DNA from 2 places in the Mesorhizobium sp. WSM4308 genome. Region 1 is predicted to be linked to the other one. Evidence: predicted binding sites of a transcription regulator. Region 1 holds the regulator's gene; the other holds the start of a gene.
The links. The regulator LexA, encoded in region 1, represses DNA repair genes until DNA is damaged. The targets are predictions, from matches to a motif close to TGTTCNNNNTGTGTTCNG.
Positions count from the first base shown of each region.

Region 1 (4,586 bases):
CGGCGGTCGAACGCTCGCGATCGGTGTCCTCGATGCGCAGCAGCATCGTGCCGCCGGTGTGTTTGGCATAGAGCCAGTTGAACAGCGCCGTGCGCGCGCCGCCGATGTGCAGATAGCCGGTGGGCGAGGGGGCAAAACGAGTGACGACCTTGTCGGACATGAAACTCTCGGAAACCATCTGAAGCGGGGTGCGACTGCGCGGACTTTCGCGCGTCGCGCGTTCATGTAGCATAGGGCGTCAGCGGTGCAAGGGGCAGACCCGATGGCTGGACGAGGCCGGGGCTCGGAACAGGGCGAGGACGCTGGTGTTGGCGTCAGCGAACGGTCCCTGTTTGCGATTCCGCCGCCAGTCTCGCAGCCGCTATCGCCTCTGGTGCCGGGCTCCGATCGTCAACCGCCGCAGGCGGATATGCCGGCGACACTTCCGCCGCCTGCTTCAGGCCGGATTGTGCGTGTCCGGCGGCGACTCGCCCGGGTTTCCTGGCCTCGCCTGCGCCATGGTGCGGCGACGGCAGCGGAGCTCGAGCTTGACCGGGGCATCGCCTTCCTGCTGGTGCCGGTTTGTCTGGCCGCTGGAGCGATCGGCTATTATTCGCTCGCGGCGGAGCCTGATTTTGCAAAGCCTGTCGCGGTCGTCGTGCTGATGGCGGTCTGTGCGCTTGTTTCGCGCTCCTGGCCGAAAACCCATCTGGGCTTCATGGCGGCATTGTTGTGCGCGCTTGGCCTGCTTGTCGCCAAGGTCGAGACATGGCGGGCGGGCACCCAGATGCTGGGTTCGGAAATCTCGACGCAAGTGACCGGCCGCGTCGTTTCGCTCGACCGGATGGAGACCGGCCGCATCCGGCTGACCGTCGACGTGACGTCGACCGCACGGCCGAAACTGCGTTATGCGCCGGAAAGGGTCAGGCTTTCGGCGCGAGATATCCCGGCGGAAATGACCGCCGGCTCCATGGTCACCGGCTACGCTAAACTGTTGCCGCCGACCGGCCCGGTGCGGCCGGACAGCTACGATTTCTCCTTCGACAGCTATTTCGCCGGTATTGGCGGCAGCGGCTTCTTTCTCGGCAATCCAAAGCTTGTCCCAGCCACGGACGACGAGGTGCCGCTCACGGCCCGCCTTTTCTCGGGGATAGAAAATGCTCGTGAAGCCATTGCCGACCACATCAGGGCCAGGGTTGGCGGTGCCGAGGGTGAGATCGCGGCGGCGCTGATCGTCGGTGTGCGGGCCGGCATTCCCGATGAAATCAACGAGGCGATGCGGCGCACCGGCATCTATCACATCATCTCCATTTCCGGGCTGCATATGGCGCTGGTCGCCGGCACCATCATGGGGCTGCTGCGCGGTGCCTTTGCGCTGTTTCCGGACTTTTCCGCGCGTCGGCCGGTGAAGAAATATGCGGCCGCCGCCGCCCTGTTCTCGATCGCCGCCTATCTCGTCATTTCCGGTGTCGTCGTTGCCGCCGAACGCAGCTTCATCATGCTGGCGGTGATGCTTGTTGCCGTCCTGTTCGATCGCGCGGCACTGACCATGCGCAACCTCGCCATCTCGGCGATCGCCGTCATTGTGGTGTCGCCGCATGAGGTCGTCGGCCCAAGCTTCCAGATGTCGTTCGCTGCGACCGCCGCGCTGGTCGGCGCCTATGCCGGCTGGGCGGATCACCATGCGGGAAAAGCAAGACCGCCACCGCCAAAGCGAACTCTGCCGGGTTTTCTCACGCGAAAATTCCTGCTGGCGACGGGCGGGCTGGCGATGACCTCCATCATCGCCGGCTGCGCCACGGCGCTGTTTGCCATCTGGCATTTCCAGCGTGTGTCGCCGCTCAGCCTGTTCGCCAATCTGGCCGTCATGCCGATCGTGTCACTGATAGTCATGCCTTTCGCTGTTCTCAGTTCTCTTGCGATGCCCTTTGGTGCCGACGGCCCCTTCCTTTACGTGATGGGCAAGGGCCTGACCGCAATGATCACCATATCGGCGTGGATATCGGAACGCTCCCCGGTCGATGCGGTCGGGCTGATTTCGCAGCGATCCGTGCTGCTGGTGACCATCGCCCTGGTCATCGCGACGATGGCGACGACCTGGCTGCGGCTCGCGGCAGTGCCATTCGCGCTTGCCGGCCTGCTGACAGTATCGGATACGCGCACCCCGGATGTGCTGATTTCCGAAGATGCGCGGTTGGTGGCGCTGCCGATCGGCGGTGGAGAACTCGCGGTCAGCCGGGCTCGCCCGAACGAGTTCACCGTCGACAATTGGAAACGCGCGCTGGTGTCCGAAACCATCGTCGTGCCGGAGATGTTCGACAGGGCGGACGGGCAATTCGACATTGCCGATGCCGTCAATCTGCCGCCGGGAGCACCGTTCTACTGCACGGATGGCGTCTGTCTTGCACGGCACCCGTCGGGTGCGATCATCGCGCATGTCGAAGACCGCAAGGATACCTGGAAAGCCTGCGGTTTCGCCGACCTGATCGTCGTCAATGACGCGACGGGCTATGATGCCTGCCACAATCCGCTGGTTCTTGTCGTCACCAAACGGCAACTTGCCCGCAAAGGCAGTGCCGCCGTGTTCTTCGACCGCCAATCGGCAACTGGCCCGCCAACCGTCAGCTTCGCGGTGGACGGGCCGTATCGGCCTTGGCACGAGCAACGAAAATTTTCGCGTGAGGCGAGGGGGCTGGCGCCCTATCAAAAACCCGAAAAGACGGCCGCTCCTGCTCAGTAACGCCGGATCAGCCCGACAAGCTTGCCCTGCACCTTGACCCTGTCTGGCCCGAAAATGCGCGTCTCGTAGGCCGGGTTGGCGGCTTCAAGGGCGATCGAGGCGCCCTTGCGGCGGAACCGTTTCAGGGTTGCTTCCTCCTCGTCGACCAGCGCCACGACGATCTCGCCCGGGCTCGCCGTGTCGGCGTTGCGGATGATGACCGTGTCGCCGTCGAAGATGCCGGCGTCGATCATCGAGTCGCCCTTGACCTCCAGCGCATAGTGCTCGCCACCCATGATCATGTCCGGCGGCACCGAGATCGAATGCGTCTGGTGCTGGATGGCATCGATCGGCACACCGGCGGCGATGCGGCCCATCACTGGGATCGACACGGCGGAAACCGCATCGTCATCATTGCCGGCCGCAGGCAAGCGCGACTGCGCCGGCTTGATCTGGCGGCCAAGACCGCCCTGGCCGAGGCTGCCCTGGATGACGCTTGGCGAGAATTTCTTTGCCGCGTTAAGGCCGGGCGCGATCGAATCCGGCAGCCGCAGCACTTCCAGTGCCCGCGCCCGGTTGGGCAGCCGGCGGATGAAGCCGCGTTCCTCCAGTGCCGTGATCAGGCGATGGATGCCCGACTTGGAGGCGAGATCGAGCGCTTCTTTCATCTCGTCGAAGGACGGCGGAATGCCGCTTTCCTTGAGCCGTTCATGAATGAACATCAGCAGTTCATGTTGCTTGCGTGTCAGCATGGCGGCCCCCCGAGGCATTGAACGAAGGGTTTGAATCAGAATCGAAAAACAAACCCAGAACAAACACTATCTGTTCCAGTTGTGTTCCGCAACTGTTTAAAGTTTAATGAATTTGTTAACGCGTCTGAAATTTTTTGACCGGGGCAGAGGGTCGCGATCAATGATTTCCCTGCCGGTACGCGCATTGAAATCGTTTCGGTTAATGGCCTGTGGCCTAGCCCTGAACGCGGTTTGGCATCAGGTGTTTGGGAGGCGTCTGCGGGGCGGATTTGAGCGGCGTATCGATCCATTCCGGCAGAACGAAACGAAACCAAAACGCCAACGATCGTGAGTTCAGGCCGGCACGGCCACGTGGATCCGGACGCCGCGGAAGCATCATCCGGAAACCGCTTTCAGGCTGCCGGCGCGCGCGGTGTAAGTGTTGGCGCCGTTGTCTTCGCTGTGGACATAGACATGCAGCGTGTAGCCGATATGCGCCGTCATCAGCGCCTTTGCCCGCTCTACATCCCGATCGAGCGCCGCTTCCATGATCGCGGTGTGATGCTCGATGGCGATCGCCTCGCGCAGCGCGTCCATTGCCTCGCCGTAGCCGTCCTTCAGGCCGGCCGCCGCCCGCAAAGTCGGCGCCAGGCCGAGAAACCGATGATGCCGACGCAGCTGATCGGCGATCGTCGAGCGGAAGCGCAACAGCCAGTTTGCCGTCGCCGCGCTCAGCAGCGCCGCATGGAAGGCCTCGTGGCTCTCGTCCCATTTGTCGACGGCCGCATCGGAAGGGTCATCGACCGCGGTTTTGCAGCGGGAGAGCCGGTAATGAGCGGTGACGACCGCATCCTCCCATTCCCTGCCGCCGTTCGCGATCGATTCCAGGAACAGCGGCATTTCGACAACCATCCTTGCGCGCGCCAGGTCCTCGAGCTCGGCGCGCGACACGGGAGCGACGGCAAAGCCGCGATTGCTGATGGCAGTGACCAGGCGTTCGGCTTCAAGTCGGGACAACGCTTCACGCAGCGGCGTCCAGCCGACGCCGTATGTGCCGCGCAGCGCGCTCAGCTTGAGCGGCGCCCCCGGCATGAGGCGGGTGGTCAGGATATCGCGCCGCAGCAGCTGATAGGCCGCTTCGGTCTTCGTGGAATTGT
Region 1 is NZ_NSFW01000013.1:144,145-148,730, reverse strand. It holds gene gltX (glutamate--tRNA ligase) at 1-160, opposite strand, end outside; gene CK227_RS23570 (ComEC/Rec2 family competence protein) at 263-2,719, shown strand; gene lexA (transcriptional repressor LexA) at 2,713-3,450, opposite strand; gene CK227_RS23560 (GntR family transcriptional regulator) at 3,826-4,586, opposite strand, start outside.

Region 2 (4,586 bases), on a different contig from region 1:
ATTTTCAGTTTCTCTCGGGATGGCTGACTGGCGTCATCCAGCGCGGTGCCGACAAAGGCACGCTGGCAATTTCCGCTTCGCCACGCGTTGAGGCCGAGGCCTTCATGGCGACCGTGCATGGCGCAATGCTTTCCGCGCGAGCCTATGGCGATGTCTTGACCTTCGGCATGATCCTGACGCCGACGCTTCAGAAGTTGATCCCCGCGACCGACTGATCCGGGCAAAGATGGATCGGCCCGGAGAAACGGACATGGCGTAGCTGCAGATGCCTTCGCCTACGCCGCCTGCGCCACGCGCTCCGAACTCATGCGATAGGAGATCGCCTCGGCCAGATGGATGCGGCCAACGGTTTCGCTGGCGTCGAGATCGGCCAGCGTGCGCGCCACTTTCAGCACGCGGTGGTAGGCCCGCGCCGAAAAGGCGAGCTTTTCGCTGGCGTCCTTGAGCAGCGACAGGCCTGACGCGTCGGGCATGGCGATCTCCTCAATGACGGAGGGCGCGCAATGGGCGTTGGTGGTGGCGCTGGCCACGCCGAGCCGTTCGAAACGCTCGCGCTGGAGGGTGCGGGCGCGTGCCACGCGCAACGCCACATCAGCACTCTTCTCCGCCCGGTCCGGCCTTATCAGGTCGCTGGCCGAGACCGCAGGCACTTCGATCCGCAGGTCGATGCGGTCGAGCAGCGGACCGGAAATGCGTGCCTGATAATCGGTGCGGCAGCGCTCGCCGCGCAGGCAGCGATAGCCCGGCTCGCCGGCCATGCCGCAGCGGCACGGGTTCATCGCCGCCACCAGCTGGATGCGCGCCGGATAGGTGACGCGGTGGTTGGCGCGCGCGATCATGCAGTCGCCGGTCTCCAGCGGCTGGCGCAGCGCATCGAGCGTCTGCGGCGTGAATTCGGGGAACTCGTCGAGGAACAGCACGCCGTGATGGGCGAGCGACACTTCGCCAGGCCGGGCGCGCAACCCGCCGCCGACCATCGCCGCCATCGAGGCCGAATGGTGCGGGGCGCGGAACGGCCGCCGGTCGGTCAGCTTGCCTTCGCCGAGCTCGCCCGCCACCGAGGCGATCATCGAGACTTCGAGCAATTCCTTCGGCATCAGGGGCGGCAGGATCGACGGCAGCCGCTGCGCCAGCATCGACTTTCCCGATCCGGGCGGCCCGACCATCAGAAGATTATGGCCGCCGGCCGCCGCCACTTCCAGCGCCCGCTTGGCCGTCTCCTGGCCCTTGATGTCGGCGAGGTCGGGCAGGTCGCGCGCCGCGGCGTGGATGCCGGCCTCAGGGCGCGACAGCACCTGCGTGCCGCGGAAATGATTGGCGATGGCGATCAGGCTGCGCGGCGCCAGAATGTCGAAATCCTTGCCGGCCCACGCCGCTTCCGGCCCGCAGGCGAACGGACAGATCAGGCCCTTGCCCTCGGCATTGGCGCCGATCGCCGCCGGCAGGGCACCGGCGACCGCGGCAATGGTGCCGTCGAGCGACAATTCGCCAAGCACGACATAACCGGCCAGCATGTCGCCGGGAATGGCGCCAAGCGCGGCCATCAGGCCAAGCGCGATCGGCAAATCGTAGTGGCTGCCTTCCTTGGGCAGGTCGGCCGGCGCCAGATTGACCGTCACCTTCTTCGACGGCATCGACAGGCCGGACGCATGGAGCGCGGCCTGCACCCGCTCGCGGCTTTCGGCCACCGCCTTGTCGGGCAGCCCGACGATCTGCATGCCGACCTTGCCGGGCGCGATCATCACCTGCACGTCGACCGGCACGGCCTCGATGCCCTGGAAAGCGACCGTGCGAACCCGCGCCACCATTTTCCCACCCCGGATATGGGCCGCAACCCATGCGATAGGCCTGGAACGTGGCCCTGGCAGAAGACAATCACAGATTGCCGGTCAAATCAAGAACATTACAAGAACAAGGCAATCGCTCTGGTTGCAGCCGGATTGAGCCCGGTTGAAAAGGCGGAACATGGTTAATACGACCGAAAACGGCCTACTTGCGCCGCTTCCCCTCGACCGCGTCCCAGAACAGGCTGGCGATGTCGGCGCCGCCAAAGCGCTGCACTTCGCGCACGCCGGTCGGCGAGGTCACGTTGATCTCGGTCATGTAGTCGCCGATGACGTCGATGCCGACCAGAATGAAGCCGCGTTCCCTGAGCGACGGCCCGATGCGGGCGCAGATCTCGCGCTCGCGCTCGGTCAGTTCGGTCTTTTCAGCGCGGCCGCCGACATGCATGTTGGAGCGGGAATCGTGCTCGGCCGGAACGCGGTTGATGGCGCCGACCGGCTCGCCGTCGATCAGGATGATGCGCTTGTCGCCCTTGCGCACGTCCTTCAGGTAGCGCTGCACGATGTAGGGCTCGCGGAACATCTGGCCGAACATTTCGAGCAGCGAGGCGAGGTTGCGGTCGGCCTCGTGCAGATGGAAGATGCCGGCGCCGCCATTGCCGTAGAGCGGCTTGACGATGATGTCGCCGAACTCCTTGCGGAAGGCGGCGACTTCTTGGCTGTCCTTGGTGATCAGCGTGTCCGGCATCAGGTCGGCAAACTCGGTGACGAAGATCTTTTCCGGGCTGTTGCGCACCCAGGCCGGGTCGTTGACCACCAGCGTCTTCGGGTGGATGCGCTCGAGGATATGGGTGGTGGTGATGTAGTTCATGTCGAAGGGCGGATCCTGGCGCAGCAGGACCACGTCCATCTCCGACAGATCGGTGCGCACCTTCTCGCCCAGCGAGTAATGGCTGCCCTTCTCGTCGCGCACCTGCAATTCCTCGATGCGCGCAAACACCTTGCCGTCGCGCAGCGACAGCCGGTCGGGCGTGTAGTGGAACAATTGATGGCCGCGCCTCTGCGCTTCCAGCGACAGCGCGAACGAAGTGTCGCCGGCGATCGACACGGTGGAGATATGGTCCATCTGGACGGCGATTTTCAGCTTCATGGCGGGTCCCCAGCGCAGTCGACGAGAGCGATATAAGGGTCACGGAGCCATCTGCCAATTGGCCAGAGCCTGTTATGGTACGGGATGGCGGCGCTTCTCTTGGTGCAAGCAACCTTGGTGTGGCCTATTAGAGGAACAAAATGCGTAAGCAGCCGATGAGGTATCTTTTTGTCATATTTGTAGCGGCGATATTCTATAACACTCTCATTGACAACGAGTATGTATCTTTTATCAGGACACCTGATCCAGACGTGGGGAAAATAGTACCATACCACGTGAAAGGAATTTATGTATACATAACGATTGAGCAGTACAAATTTATTTACTGATTACGATTCGTCGAAATTATGTCCGGGGCCTTAATCTTGATAAGTGCCCTAATTTCCAAAATTAACAACAATGGGAGCTGATTTAAGGTCCGCAAATGGCAAGGCATTCCCCTGTGCCGGCTCACTCTCGGTCTGCCAATCGCGACATTTTGAAGACTGGCATCAGGTAATCGCATGCCCGGCCCCAGCCTTCTGGTTGGAGACGCCTTCCGGTTGAAGACAAGGCAAGCGGCCGCGTCATCGTTTTCTTAAGCCTTGCCGTACAAGAATAGGCTTCGAATACCCCAACGGCAGGCGCCGGATGGGGGTCCTCGATGGAACAACGACCATGAACGCGCTCACCGCCATCCGCGCCGCCGCGACCGACCAGCTTGAACTCACCATCCTGATGCCGTGCCTCAACGAGGCCGAGACGCTGGCCGTTTGTGTCGGCAAGGCCAGGGCTTTCCTCGACAAGGCCGGCATCCTGGGTGAGGTGCTGATATCGGACAATGGCAGCACCGATGGCTCGCAGGAGATCGCGGCCCAGGGCGGCGCCCGTGTCGTTCCGGTGGCGCAGAAGGGCTATGGCGCGGCCCTTCTGGGCGGCATCGCCGCCGCCAGGGGACGCTTCATCATCATGGGCGATGCCGACGACAGCTACGATTTCGGCGCGCTGGATGCCTTCATGACGCGCCTGCGCGACGGCGCCGACCTGGTCATGGGCAATCGCTTCCAGGGCGGCATCGAAACCGGCGCCATGCCGCCGCTGCATCGCTATCTCGGCAATCCGGTGCTGAGCTTCGTCGGCCGCCTGTTCTTCCGCATCAAGACCGGGGACTTCCACTGCGGCCTGCGCGGCTTCAACGCCGAGAGCATCCGCAAGCTCGACCTGCAGACGACCGGCATGGAATTCGCCAGCGAAATGGTGGTGCGCAGCGCGCTTGCCGGGCTGCGCATCGAGGAAGTGCCGACCACGCTCAAGCCCGACGGCCGCAGCCGGCCGCCGCATCTCAGGACCTGGCGTGACGGCTGGCGGCATCTCAAATTCCTGCTCGTCTACAATCCGCGCTGGATGTTCTTCATCCCGGGCGCGGCGCTGTGCGGCCTGGGCACGCTGTTCGCGGCCCTGTTGGTGTTTGGACCGCTGCGGGTGATCGACAATCTTTCGCTCGACCTCAACACCTTCGTCGCCGCCTGCTTCATGATCATCACCGGCATCCAGCTCATCACCTTCGGCGCCATATCGCGATACTATGCCGAGATCACCGGCATCCTGCCGCGCAGCCGCGGGTCCGACTGGCTGAGAAGGACCATCAGCACCGACCGTCTTGCCGCCAATGC
Region 2 is NZ_NSFW01000006.1:317,065-321,650, reverse strand. It holds gene CK227_RS13975 (TetR/AcrR family transcriptional regulator) at 1-215, shown strand, start outside; gene CK227_RS13970 (YifB family Mg chelatase-like AAA ATPase) at 276-1,808, opposite strand; gene gshB (glutathione synthase) at 1,990-2,934, opposite strand; gene CK227_RS13955 (glycosyltransferase family 2 protein) at 3,592-4,586, shown strand, end outside.
Region 2: CK227_RS13970 (YifB family Mg chelatase-like AAA ATPase) is a predicted target of LexA. The motif match lies at 1,897-1,914, and genes of this name have one in related genera.